Regions from separate parts of the Enterobacter sp. SM3 genome, predicted to be linked through region 1. Evidence: predicted binding sites of a transcription regulator. Region 1 holds the regulator's gene; each other region holds the start of a gene.

Region 1 (2,204 bases):
GACGGTGGTGAGATGTCCGGTCGCAATCACCGGAATCGGCTGGTCGCCGCGCAGGGCGCAGGCATCGGCGTGCTGCTGGTGATAATAGTCGGTGATGGCCTGTAACAGATGCTGTTGCTTTTCGCCGCCGGAAAGTCCCGCCCGGCTTTGCACAATATCGCGCGGACGCAAAAACGGAATGGGGCACAGCACCGCCCCCGGCGTGCCGTCGCGTTTTTTCAGGATCTGCGGGGCGTGCCCGGCGCTGGCGACGACGGTAGTATTGAGAAATGCCAGGATGTCGCGGGATTCATTCAGCGTCGCGACGGAATCATGGTTGCCGGCGACAATCACCAGATGACAGCCGGTTTGCTGCAGATTCACCACGAAGCGGTTATACAGTTCACGCGCATAGCTGGGGGGCGAGCCGGTATCAAAGATGTCACCCGCCACAATAATCGCGTCCACCTCTTGCGTTCGGGCCGTTTCCAGCAGCCAGTTCAGGAAGGCTTCATGTTCAGCCGCACGGCTTTTGCTGTAAAAATTTTGACCCAGATGCCAGTCCGAGGTGTGAAGTATGCGCATAGCTGATCCGTGGCAAAAAAGAGAAAGCAGGATTATAAACGTTCAGAGACGGGAAAATAACCGCTGTAATAAAACAACGGTTTGCCCGTTATCGTGGTACTGTTTTTCATAAATCTGTCATAAATCTGACGCATAATGGCGCCGAATTACAAACTTGTAACTTAAATAAGATAAGACAGGGCAAAGTATGGCGAGACGTATTCTGGTCGTAGAAGATGAAGCTCCAATTCGTGAAATGGTGTGCTTCGTGCTCGAGCAAAACGGCTTCCAGCCGGTTGAAGCGGAAGATTATGACAGCGCAGTGAACCAGCTGAATGAACCCTGGCCCGATCTGATTCTGCTGGACTGGATGTTGCCCGGCGGCTCCGGACTGCAGTTTATCAAACACCTGAAGCGCGAGGCGCTGACCCGCGACATCCCGGTTGTGATGCTCACGGCGCGCGGAGAAGAAGAGGATCGCGTTCGCGGTCTGGAGACCGGCGCGGACGATTACATTACTAAACCGTTCTCCCCAAAAGAGCTGGTTGCCCGCATTAAAGCCGTGATGCGCCGTATTTCGCCGATGGCGGTGGAAGAGGTAATTGAGATGCAGGGGCTGAGCCTTGACCCCACCTCACACCGCGTGATGACCGGTGAAAATCCCCTCGACATGGGGCCTACCGAATTTAAACTCCTGCACTTCTTTATGACCCACCCGGAACGCGTGTACAGCCGCGAGCAGTTGCTGAATAACGTCTGGGGAACTAACGTGTATGTCGAAGACCGGACGGTTGACGTACATATTCGCCGCCTGCGAAAAGCGCTGGAACTGAGCGGCCACGATCGCATGGTGCAGACGGTCCGCGGCACGGGTTATCGTTTTTCTACCCGTTTCTGAACAATGACAGGAGTGTGACGCGTGCTGGAACGTCTGTCATGGAAAAGGCTCGTCTTTGAACTGATCTTATGCTGTATTCCGGCCTTCCTACTGGGGGCCTTTCTTGGACACCTGCCGTGGTTTCTGCTGGCGTCGGTCACCGGGCTGCTGATCTGGCATTTCTGGAACCTGCTGCGCCTCTCGTGGTGGCTGTGGGTTGACCGAAGTATGACGCCGCCGCCGGGAAGCGGCAGCTGGGAGCCGCTGCTGTACGGTCTGCATCAGATGCAGATGCGTAATAAAAAGCGTCGCCGCGAGCTGGGAAGCCTGATTAAGCGTTTTCGCAGCGGTGCAGAGTCGCTGCCGGATGCCGTTATTCTAACGACCGAAGAAGGGACAATCTTCTGGTGTAACGGCCTTGCGCAACAGCTGCTGGGCCTGCGCTGGCCCGACGATAATGGTCAGAATATCCTCAACCTTCTGCGCTATCCCGAGTTCACGCAGTATCTGAAAACGCGTGATTTTACCCGCCCGCATAATCTGAAGCTCAATAACGGTCGCCATCTGGAAATCCGCGTGATGCCCTACAGCGATAAGCAGTGGCTGATGGTGGCGCGCGATGTCACCCAGATGCACCAGCTGGAAGGGGCGCGTCGCAACTTCTTCGCCAACGTCAGTCACGAACTGCGTACCCCGTTGACCGTGCTTCAGGGCTACCTGGAGATGATGCAGGAGCAAACGCTTGAAGGCGCGCCGCGTGAAAAAGCGCTGCACACCATGCGCG
Region 2 (2,204 bases), 2.3 Mb from region 1:
CATCAGGCGATATGTCATCAGCTTGCCGCCGGTGATGGTGATAAACCCGTCCATGCCGTCGCGCTCGGCGTGATCGAGCAGCACGATGCCCCGGCTGACGTTACGCCCGCTCGGGTCGTTATCGCTGGCGACCAGCGGACGCACGCCCGCGTAGGCGCGCAGAATACGCGTCTGGGCCATCACCGGGGCCAGTTTTTCCCCTTCGCGCAGCAGGATGTCGACCTCGTCGGCGGTCACGCGGTTGTAGTCAATCTCGCTGTAGTCCACGTGGGTTGAGGTGGTACCGATCAACGAAATGGTGTCGCCCGGGACGAGGATATCGGCATCAGACGGTTTGCGGCAGCGGTTGATCACGTGGTTATTGATGCGGTGGTCGAGGATCAGCAGCGAGCCTTTTGCCGGGAACATGCGTACCGACAGGTCCGCGTATTCCGCGATGCGCTGCCCCCAGATCCCCGCCGCGTTGACCACAACGGCGGCATACAGCTCGCTGTGTTCGTTATATTGCGTATCAAGGATCCGCACGCCGCAGATGCGATTCCCCTCGCGGATAAGCCCGGTCACTTCGTGCCCGGTCAGGATGTGCGCGCCATGTTCTCGGGCGTCCAGCATATTGGCGGCGGTCAGGCGGAAGGGGTCAACGGTGCCGTCAGGCACTTTCACCGCGCCGATAAGCGCCGGGTTAACCGACGGTTCCAGCCGCCGCGCCAGCACCGGGTCCATGGCCTCAGCCTGAATGCCCGCTGCAGTGCAGGCGGTAATAAAGGTGTCCTGAAAGGCGAGGTCATCTTCGGGAAGGGTAATAAAGAGGCCGTCGGTCGGCTCAATGCAGTGGCGGGCGATACGCTTGAGGATCTGGTTTTCAGCAATACATTCGCGCGCGGATTCACCGTCGGTCACCGCGTACCGCGCGCCGCTGTGCAGCAGGCCGTGGTTGCGCCCGGTTGCGCCCGTGGCGATATCATGGCGCTCGAGCAGCGTGACGCTTAAGCCGCGAAGGGCGCAATCGCGTGCGATCCCGGCGCCGGTTGCGCCACCGCCAATGATTATCACATCGCTGTAGCGAGGATCGTGAATGGTCATTGTTTACCCTCTATGTTCGTTTTTTTATCATTTAGCCATATCAATAGTGTGGTTTGTTTGATTTCGAACATAAACGCGCGAAATTCGAAAGTGAAACGTGATTTCATGCGCTTTTTTGCGCATTCTGTCATATTTCTGTAACAATCTGTGCGTTGATTCACAGTAACAATCACCGTGATTTCTTAACATCCCCGCCTCTGGAATTCGGGTGCGAGCCACCTGCTCATTCAATTCAAGGCCACGGAGGCTGTTATGCTCAGTATCTTCAAACCTGCGCCGCATCGGGCGCGTCTGCCAGAGGCAGAAATTGATCCGCTATACCGCCGTCTGCGCTGGCAAATTTTCCTGGGGATCTTCTTCGGGTACGCGGCGTACTACCTTGTACGTAAAAACTTTGCGCTCGCCATGCCGTATCTGGTGGAGCAGGGCTTCTCCCGCGGCGATCTGGGGTTCGCGCTGTCGGGGATCTCAATCGCCTACGGTTTTTCTAAATTCATCATGGGTTCCGTGTCGGATCGCTCGAATCCGCGCGTGTTCCTGCCCGCCGGCCTGATCCTGGCGGCCGCGGTCATGCTGTTTATGGGCTTTGTGCCGTGGGCGACGTCCAGTATTGCGATTATGTTCGTGCTGCTGTTCCTCTGCGGCTGGTTCCAGGGGATGGGGTGGCCGCCGTGCGGACGCACCATGGTGCACTGGTGGTCGCAGAAGGAGCGCGGCGGCATCGTGTCGGTGTGGAACTGTGCGCATAACGTGGGTGGCGGTATTCCGCCGCTGCTGTTCCTGCTGGGGATGGCCTGGTTCAACGACTGGCACGCTGCGCTGTATATGCCTGCCTTTGGCGCCATCGTCGTGGCGATTATCGCCTTCGCGCTGATGCGCGATACGCCTCAGTCCTGCGGCCTGCCGCCGATTGAAGAGTACAAAAACGATTATCCGGATGATTACAGCAAGGAGCACGAAGAAGAGCTGACCGCAAAACAGATCTTCATGAAGTACGTCCTGCCGAACAAGCTGCTGTGGTACATCGCGGTGGCGAACGTGTTCGTTTACCTGCTGCGCTACGGCATCCTCGACTGGTCGCCAACCTACCTGAAAGAGGTGAAGCACTTCGCACTGGATAA
Region 3 (2,204 bases), 1.1 Mb from region 1:
TGGCCATCTGTAACGTCCCTGGCTCCTCGCTGGTGCGTGAATCCGATCTGGCGCTAATGACCAAAGCGGGTACCGAAATCGGCGTGGCCTCCACCAAAGCGTTTACCACTCAGCTGACCGTTCTGCTGATGCTGGTGGCGAAGCTGGCGCGCCTGAAAGGCGAAGATGCTTCCGTTGAGCACGACATCGTTCACGGCCTGCAGGCGCTGCCGAGCCGTATTGAGCAGATGCTGTCTCAGGACAAACGCATTGAAGCGCTGGCGGAAGATTTCTCTGACAAACATCACGCCCTGTTCCTGGGTCGTGGCGATCAGTATCCGATTGCGCTGGAAGGCGCGCTGAAGCTGAAAGAGATCTCCTACATTCACGCTGAAGCCTATGCGGCTGGCGAGCTGAAGCACGGCCCGCTGGCGCTGATTGACGCGGATATGCCGGTCATCGTTGTGGCACCAAACAACGAACTGCTGGAAAAACTGAAATCTAACATCGAAGAAGTCCGCGCCCGCGGTGGTGTCCTGTACGTCTTCGCCGACAAAGATGCCGGTTTTGTCAGCAATGACAACATGCACATCATCGAGATGCCGCATGTGGAAGAGGTGATTGCACCAATCTTCTACACCGTTCCGCTGCAGCTGCTGGCCTATCACGTTGCGCTGATCAAAGGCACCGACGTTGACCAGCCGCGTAACCTGGCGAAATCGGTTACCGTAGAATAATCCCTTCAGGCTCCACCTTCGGGTGGAGCTTTGTTTATCCCGCCCGGTTTGTTTTTCATCAATCCTTTCTCATTTTTAATAATGACAATTTGTCATCTTCAGCTACTTTTTTCAGTGTCACATAAAGAAAATATTTCTGAAAACGTCTTGTCATAAAAGTGTCTAACACGATGAAAATTAAGCTTTCTTTTGCTGTTTTTTAAGTGAAATTTCCTTTGTCATAAAACTGTCATAATTCGTACATTTATCTGTCACCTGTTTGTCCTATTTTGCTCATCGTAGCCACTAAACAACGATTTACGAAAATCTTGCAGGAGACATTATGAAAGTTATGCGTACCACTGTCGCAACTGTTGTCGCCGCGACCTTATCTCTGAGCGCGTTCTCTGTATTTGCAGAAGCAAGCCTGACTGGCGCTGGTGCAACCTTCCCTGCGCCGGTGTATGCCAAATGGGCGGATACCTACCAGAAAGAAACCGGTAACAAGGTTAACTATCAGGGTATCGGCTCCTCCGGTGGCGTTAAACAAATTACCGCGAACACGGTTGATTTCGGCGCATCAGACGCTCCGCTGTCTGATGACAAACTGGCTCAGGAAGGCCTGTTCCAGTTCCCGACCGTGATCGGTGGCGTAGTCCTGGCCATCAACCTGCCGGGCGTGAAGTCGGGTGAGCTGGTGCTGGACGGCAAAACCCTGGGCGACATCTACCTGGGCAAAATCAAAAAATGGGATGACGAAGCGATCGCTAAACTCAACCCAGGCCTGAAGCTGCCTTCTCAGAACATCGCCGTGGTTCGCCGCGCGGATGGTTCCGGTACCTCTTTCGTGTTCACCAGCTACCTGGCAAAAGTGAACGAAGAGTGGAAATCTAAAGTTGGCTCCGGCTCTACCGTTAACTGGCCAACCGGTCTGGGCGGTAAAGGTAACGACGGTATCGCCGCGTTCGTACAGCGTCTGCCTGGCTCAATTGGTTACGTAGAGTATGCGTACGCTAAGCAGAACAACCTGTCCTACACCAAGCTGATTTCCGCCGACGGCAAACCGGTTAGCCCGACAGAAGAGAACTTTGCTAACGCAGCGAAAGGCGCTGACTGGAGCAAATCGTTCGCGCAGGATCTGACTAACCAGAAAGGCGAAGGTGCATGGCCAATCACCTCTACCACCTTCATCCTGGTTCACAAAGAGCAGAAGAAACCTGAGCAGGGCACCGAAGTGCTGAAGTTCTTCGACTGGGCGTACAAAAACGGCGGCAAACAGGCTAACGCCCTGGATTACGCCACCCTGCCGGACAGCGTGGTTGAGCAGATTCGCGCTGCATGGAAAACCAACGTGAAAGACAGCAGCGGTAAAGCGCTGTACTAACAGGATATATTTAACGAAGATGGCGGGTGGCGCTGCGCTTACCCGCCCTACGGTTTAAGCTGTAGGCCCGGTAAGCGTCAGCGCCACCGGGCATATTCGTAAAAACGTCTCAAACAGAAGAGTAA

Evidence for each region. The regulator PhoB, encoded in region 1, activates phosphate uptake and scavenging genes when phosphate is short. The targets are predictions, from matches to a motif close to CTGTCATAAAACTGNCNNAT.
Region 2: the regulator PhoB is predicted to act here: its motif matches at 1,208-1,227, upstream of glpT (glycerol-3-phosphate transporter).
Region 3: the regulator PhoB is predicted to act here: its motif matches at 932-951, upstream of pstS (phosphate ABC transporter substrate-binding protein PstS).

What each region holds. Positions count from the first base shown of each region.
Region 1 covers NZ_CP099971.1:1,036,522-1,038,725, forward strand. The annotation lists gene sbcD (exonuclease subunit SbcD) at 1-564, opposite strand, end outside; gene phoB (phosphate response regulator transcription factor PhoB) at 752-1,441, shown strand; gene phoR (phosphate regulon sensor histidine kinase PhoR) at 1,463-2,204, shown strand, end outside.
Region 2 covers NZ_CP099971.1:3,314,470-3,316,673, reverse strand. The annotation lists gene glpA (anaerobic glycerol-3-phosphate dehydrogenase subunit A) at 1-1,083, opposite strand, end outside; gene glpT (glycerol-3-phosphate transporter) at 1,336-2,204, shown strand, end outside.
Region 3 covers NZ_CP099971.1:4,842,949-4,845,152, forward strand. The annotation lists gene glmS (glutamine--fructose-6-phosphate transaminase (isomerizing)) at 1-716, shown strand, start outside; gene pstS (phosphate ABC transporter substrate-binding protein PstS) at 1,039-2,079, shown strand.